DNA from 3 places in the Paenibacillus sp. 01T431 genome. Region 2 is predicted to be linked to each of the others. Evidence: riboswitches for the same ligand, from Rfam matches in the RefSeq annotation. Region 2 holds a riboswitch; each other region holds the start of a gene.
What was found. A riboswitch is a leader RNA that binds a small molecule or an ion and turns the genes downstream of it on or off. The one in region 2 is predicted to bind cyclic di-AMP.
Positions count from the first base shown of each region.

Region 1: it holds a riboswitch for cyclic di-AMP, as region 2 does, so the genes downstream of both, AC1DM9_RS25655 (hypothetical protein) here and AC1DM9_RS29920 (C40 family peptidase) in region 2, are expected to answer to the same signal.
Region 3: it holds a riboswitch for cyclic di-AMP, as region 2 does, so the genes downstream of both, AC1DM9_RS08005 (C40 family peptidase) here and AC1DM9_RS29920 (C40 family peptidase) in region 2, are expected to answer to the same signal.

Region 1 covers NZ_JBFTPT010000015.1:153,328-155,590, reverse strand. Annotated here, with positions in the region: cyclic di-AMP (ydaO/yuaA leader) riboswitch at 1-95, opposite strand, end outside; gene AC1DM9_RS25660 (hypothetical protein) at 535-963, shown strand; cyclic di-AMP (ydaO/yuaA leader) riboswitch at 1,010-1,171, shown strand; gene AC1DM9_RS25655 (hypothetical protein) at 1,175-1,600, shown strand; gene metE (5-methyltetrahydropteroyltriglutamate--homocysteine S-methyltransferase) at 1,674-2,263, opposite strand, start outside.
Region 2 covers NZ_JBFTPT010000023.1:46,040-48,302, forward strand. Annotated here, with positions in the region: gene AC1DM9_RS29915 (FAD-binding domain-containing protein) at 1-521, opposite strand, end outside; gene AC1DM9_RS29920 (C40 family peptidase) at 680-1,156, opposite strand; cyclic di-AMP (ydaO/yuaA leader) riboswitch at 1,160-1,313, opposite strand; gene AC1DM9_RS29925 (hypothetical protein) at 1,546-1,695, opposite strand; gene AC1DM9_RS29930 (hypothetical protein) at 1,731-2,263, opposite strand, start outside.
Region 3 covers NZ_JBFTPT010000004.1:71,990-74,252, forward strand. Annotated here, with positions in the region: gene AC1DM9_RS08000 (MATE family efflux transporter) at 1-434, shown strand, start outside; cyclic di-AMP (ydaO/yuaA leader) riboswitch at 670-804, shown strand; gene AC1DM9_RS08005 (C40 family peptidase) at 808-1,284, shown strand; gene AC1DM9_RS08010 (chromate transporter) at 1,419-2,263, shown strand, end outside.

The sequences.
Region 1 (2,263 bases), on a different contig from region 2:
CTCTGCGTTTGTTCGACTCTCACATCGAACAGGCGCATCGCGTCATTATTGGTTCCCCCGCTTCCGCTTTCACGGAAACTCAGCGATCAGTAAATCGAAACTTATTTATAAATCCTGTATCGAATATTACTCCTCGCTATAAATACTGTAAAGGCAGTCTGCTACCTAATTTAGCCAGTTTCAGCCTTGCAGAGCGATTCGCAACGCTTACATTCATTTCGATCTCTCGATATCTCACTATTTCTCAGTTTTACTCTTGTTTTCAAAAATAGTGTTCAATCCCTTTCCAACGATTTTATGCGTGAATAATCAGATTTCTCTATAATCGAGAATGGAAGAGAATAAACGAGTATTTCGAAGAATAAATATCTTTTTACTGTCATAACGAATGGATTTCTTTTAATATGGCATATGGCTGCCTTTTCACGATATACCACAGTTTTACAATATTGCATTTCGGGTTTACCATAGACGGCAAGCCAATATGGCTGAGTATTATCGGTGAATTATTCAAATCGAGGAGAGATCTCATTGATGTCTACACCAGTTGAAGTACCCTTGCCAAGCTTGGAAAATCATCCTGCTGCCTTGTTTGAAATTAAAAGAATTCAAATGTTTGTGCTGCCGGCTTCCATGCTTGAATCGAATGGTTACCGTGTTTGCCTAAGGCTCTCCACTGCTAATGGTCATGGCTGGAGTGAGCTGTTTATTAAAAAATCCGAGAAGCCTTGCGATTGGATCAGATGGAGCAGTATGCTGCTAAGGTTCATCGGCACACTTCCTCTTGCGTCTCCTTTTGTTTTTCAAACAGATCCAATGATGAAGGACGAGCGTATATTTCATTTGTTTGCAGCCGCTGCTTTGCATATAGAATCCAATCATTACACTTTTCCAAACTGTGAATATGACCGTGAAGAGCATACTTTATTTAAACAAGCTATCTCCTATGTATCGTTATTTTAAGCGCTTCTGATTTACAGATGCGCTAATGAGAGGTATAATTAAGAGTAAACTATTTACGCTGAATTTTTCGAATGAAAAAGCGGGGGAACCATCGCGATCGATCGAGATCGATTCGCAAGGGGTGAATCCAGGGATTTGTAACCCTGGTAGGGCTTTCTCTCTAGCCCGAATCCGACAGCTAACCTCGTAAGCGAATAAAGGAGAGATGTATATGTTGACAAATTGTGCACGAAATCTGCATCTTTTTACGGAACAGACCCCTTATTTATCTGTCACACGAATCGAGCTATTCGTCATTCCTGCTCTTGCCGTCGATTCTGCAGGCCATCGCGTATGTCTTCGTTTAACAAGCAATCAAGGCTTCGGCTGGAGTGAACTATTTGCCAGCGACACAGAAGAGCTCATTGACTTAGAACGATGGAGCGACCTGCTTCAGTCTTTTATCGGCAGCATTCCTCTACCACCTCTTAACCAGTATCACTATGACAAAACGGATCAGGATGGGCGCGTTCTCGACTTATTCGTCTCCGCCGTCAAGCATGTCCTAGCACAATCCGCCGATGCAGCCCCGTACAGCAACGACCATGAAGAGTCTGTTTTGCGTCAACGTTCCGTCTCCTACATCTCTTTGGATTAATTTCGTTCATAAGAAAAAAAAGGCAGTCCAGAACAGATAACCTAGTTCTGGACTGTCTTATTGTATTTAGGATTTAAACCTTCGCTAATGCAGCACGCTGCTCTCTGACTTGGTAAGTAGCCAGCATCATGTTGCGCAGTGAAGCAACCGTTTCTTCCATTCCGCGTGTTTTCAAGCCGCAGTCCGGATTAATCCAGAAGAGCGTAGGATCGAGCACTTTAATGGCGCGCTCGATCATGCTGACCATTTCTTCCACGGACGGTACACGCGGGCTGTGAATATCGTAAACGCCTAAGCCGATGCCTTGGTCATAGGTGTTCTCCTCAAAGCTATGAATCAGCTCGCCATGGCTGCGCGAGGTTTCAATGGAGATGACATCCGCATCCAGCGCAAGAATGGAATCGATAATATCATGGAACTCACAATAACACATATGTGTATGAATTTGTGTTGTGTCACGCACAGCTGAAGTCGATAGACGGAACGCATGCACGCCCCATTTTAAATAGGCATCCCAATCACTGCGTTTAAGCGGCAAGCCTTCTCGCAAAGCTGGCTCATCAACCTGAATCATTTCGATGCCTGCAGTCTCAAGCGCCTTTACTTCCTCTGAGAGTGCAAGCGCAATTTGGTATGCGACCTGCTCGCGTGTGATATCGTTGC
Region 2 (2,263 bases):
AGCTCATGAATCGTCGTTTCACTCATTGGGCTATAGCACTCCAGCATAAAGCTGCTCCACTTGCGATAAAAGGGTGTGAAAACCTTGTATGGATCCATTTTTCGAGCAAATGCCGGGAAAGCATCTAGATCAGCAAGAGGTGAATCGGCAATAGACATCCAGCGGCGGCCAAGGCTGCGTGTGATTAGCCCAAGCTGCTCATCTCGCTGCCGTGAGTAAGGCGTATAGTCTGTATGAACAATAACCTCATCAATAGGATGCGCATGCAGCAGAGCTTCGGTGATCGCAGCAGGATTACCATAAAGCACATGCAGTTCCTTTCCTGCATTAGAATAGTTGTGCAGAAGCGAGGCGGCTTGCGCCATGAAATTCCGGCCGCTATGACTAGTTAAACGGCCATCTCCTGTAATAACGGGATCTATGATTAGCAAATGAATGCCTTGTTTCTCTTTTTTCTTCAAATAATCAAAAGCGCGCAAATCTGCAATACGCAAATCCTTGCGGTGAATAAACAAATACATCAGTGATAGCTCCTTCCATAAGCGCAACATTGAACGGCCGCATTCCAGCTGGAATGAAACAGCAAAGCCGCAAGTCATTTGTCGTCAGAGGACAAAAAACTGCGGCTTTGCTAGATGAGTCTACCCGTTCAACCCTCAAGAAGAGGGATTAGGCTGCTCTATTTTACGTCAACGTTGGCTTGGTATGAATCAGCATCCATGATACGACGAGCAGTTACATATCGTCCCTCATAGTACTCGGAGTTAAGTTTGTCAGTTACAACGCCTCTGCTCGAGGATGAATGTACAAACTTGCCATCTCCAATGTAAATGCCAACATGGGATATGGCGCTATTATTGCCGCCAACTGTGTCGAAGAACACAAGATCTCCCGCAATGAGGTCAGCCTTAGCGACCTTTGTACCTTCTTTTGCTTGCGAACCAGAAGTACGTGAAAGCTCAATGCCCATTTTCTCGAACACATAGCTCGTGAAGCCGGAGCAATCAAAACCTTTCGACGACGTTCCGCCGCTTTTGTACGGAGTGCCAATAAGATCATTAACAATTCCGTTCAATTTTGAGTCAGCGAAAGCGCTTCCCGCTTGAAAAGCGAGCACGAGAACGAGACCCAGGATTAATGCGGTAATCTTCTTCAATTGTGAAACTCCTTCCAATGCCGACGAGGTTAGCTGTGGGGTTCGGTTGAAGGCTCCCTATGATTCCTCGGGCGTTTGAAAAAAACTCAAACGTCGGAATCAATTCACCCAAAGTGGTTCCCCCGTATCCCAATAGGGAATTAGGCAGTTTTTTTATTGCTTTGAGAAATATTCGATTATTTTCAATGATCTCCTGCCTTTAGTGGCAATTTCTAATAATTCTCATGTAACCTTTTGACAATTTGCTTCGTTAAACCGTTCTTTCTGTAATATAAACACGCCATAGTAGTGCTTTCTAACTAAATACATGGAGTCAATTTCATTAATTATGTGGATGTTGTGTAAAATATACCGATTTGTCCTTTAGGCGCTATATCGCAAGGACTAGCTTAAAGTGCCGTAAACGGCGGTATTTCACCATTTTGCTCCTCATAAATTAGAAAAATCTCATCTATATCACTCGTGAATAAGCGTAGATTCAGACAGCCTAGCTGCTGCTCCAGATAGAGCGGCAGAAATAGACAAAGGAGGCTGTTCATGAGAACAGCCCCCTTTGGGCAATCGAAAAAAAGATTTATTTTGCAGTAACGATTTTTTCAGAAATGAGCTGTGGATCGTTGTTTTTTTGCTGCATCCAAAACTGTACCTTGTATTTTCCGGCATTTTTGAAATCGTAGGAAACGAGCTTGGAGCTGAACCAAAAGGTGTCTTTTTCGACGAACTCTTTAAAATCATCATCATCCTGGCTGCGGCTGTCGATTGTCGTTTCCTTATCATTAGGATCAACGATGGTCACTTTGAACTCTGAAATCGCCATATTCAAATTATCGATTTGTGCTTGCACTAAAAATTTCTGAACACTGCCTTTATCAACCTGTCCGAACATAGCTCGCTTCTCGTTCATTAGAAACATATGCACATTGGGCTTCTGAATAATGAGCTTCTTATCATTGCTCTTCCATTGGACGAAGGCTTGAAGGCTGTCACTTAAAGAACGAATGCTAATATAAACCTTATCATCCACAACGACAGCATCGTCAGTGGATTGCTTATTATTATAAAGGAGCGTTACCTTTTGAAATAGTTTGTCTGCTGCAACCAATGAAC
Region 3 (2,263 bases), on a different contig from region 2:
AGGATGATGCTTATCGATCCAGTATTCAAAGTTTGAAGCTGGCGTTCGTCATTTCGCTTGCGTTTGGTATTTGCATCTATAGCTTCTCAGGTCAATTGCTCAGCCTTTTTACTAATGATGCAGAAATTATATTGTTAGGCAAGCAGCTCATGTTGTTATCGATTATGCTGGAGCCGGCTCGGGCTTGCAACATGGTGCTTATCAGTTGTCTAAATGCGGCTGGAGATGTGAAATTCCCAGTTGCTGCCGGGTTAGTGTCCATGTGGGGGATTAGTGTGCCGCTGGCATACGTGTTTGGGATCGTGTTCGACATGGGGTTGGTAGGAATATGGCTGGCCTTTTCAATCGATGAATGGATAAGAGCATTACTGATGTTCTACAGATGGAGGAGACGTTCTTGGCAGAAGGTCGATATTTTGGCGAAACTTGCTTAACTAGAAAGAGTAACTGTATGAAAATACGGATACTCTTTTTTTGTGTTTAAACCGTTATATTTTGAAAATGTGATTGGAAATTCATCTATTTTAATTACAAAAAAATCAGCACCTTTGACAAAAATCATGTAGTGAACAGCTAAATAAATAATAATAATGAAGAAAAATGAAAGTATTCTAATAAACCAATTGCAGGATTATGGTAAAAACAATCGAATTTAACGATACTATAAGGTTTATTGACATGCCGAGTTCTGTATATCGGAAACGGGGGAACCACCTAGGGTGAATTGCTTAATGTATTTTTTTAAGCATAGGGATCTTCAACCGAACCCATAAGCTAACCTCGTAGGCACCGAAGGGAGAAGTTGTTTTGAAGAAGGGTTTTATTTTATTGTTATCCTGCTTGCTGCTGCTTACTGGAGGAGGAAGCGTGCTTGCAGATAAGTCGGACAAGTCAGTGCTTACGAATTCCATTAGCGAGGTTGTTGGAACTCCTTATAAATGGGGAGGCACAACGAGCAAAGGGTTTGACTGCTCGGGTTTTATTCTACATATCTTTAATCAATTTGATGTTAAGCTGCCTAGAACATCTCAATCGCAATCAGACACAGGCACAGAGGTCAATAAAGATGAACTACGCGTGGGTGATCTTGTGTTCTTCAACACAAGCGGCAAAGGCGTTTCTCATGCGGGCATTTACATTGGGGATGGGAAATTTGCTCATTCTTCTACAAGCAAAGGGGTTACGATTACAAATCTTAACGATTCTTATTACGCAAAACGTTATGTAACAGCAAGGCGTGTCGTAACAGAAGATACATTTGCTGCGATGATGGAGTCTAAATAATGTGTAATGATTTTAAAAACCACCTTACGAGGTGGTTTTTTTTATGTAACCATTTATTAAGTATTTGTTAAAGGGTTGTAAGCCAATAATTCGCAAGCTTACAATGTAAATAACATGAGTAATGGAATGAGGTTATAGGATTGAAAAGAGGAACAATCGCATCTTTGGTAGAGGTACTAGCTGTATCTACTAAACTAGGACTAACCTCATTTGGGGGTCCGATAGCCCATCTGGGTTATTTTCACAATGAGTATATTCGTCGCCGTAAATGGATGGATGAACGTAGTTATGCAGACCTCGTTGCTTTATGTCAGTTTCTACCCGGACCAGCCAGCAGTCAAGTTGGGATCGGTATAGGGATAGTTAGGGCTGGGTTATTGGGCGGACTAGTGGCTTGGTTAGGGTTCACACTGCCATCGATCATAGCATTAGTGGCCTTTGCTTTTTTGCTGCAAGGATTTGATCTTGGAAACACAGGCTGGATTCATGGATTGAAAATTGTAGCGGTGGCCATCGTTGCTCATGCCATTCTAGGGATGGGGCAGAAACTAACACCGGATCGAAATAGAGCTACGATAGCAGTCATCGCTGCTGCGGTAACGTTGTATTGGCAAGCGGCCTATAGTCAAGTAATCATTATTGCTGCAGCTGGATTGATCGGGGTATGGTTATATCGTATGAAAACAGTCGAGGGAACTCCTGATCTGAACATTCGAATTAGCCGTTCCCTTGCGATCTCCTGCCTCGTTATATTTCTCACGCTTCTAATTGTGTTGCCATTTCTAAGGCAATGGGGAAATATGGAATGGATTGCGATGTTCGATAGCTATTATCGTGCAGGCTCACTGGTGTTTGGAGGCGGACATGTTGTGCTGCCGCTGCTTGAGAATGAAGTTGTCTTTACCGGGTGGGTTAATGAATCGGATTTTTTAGCAGGTTATAGCGCTGCGCAGGCTGTGCCTGGTCCACTTTTTACATT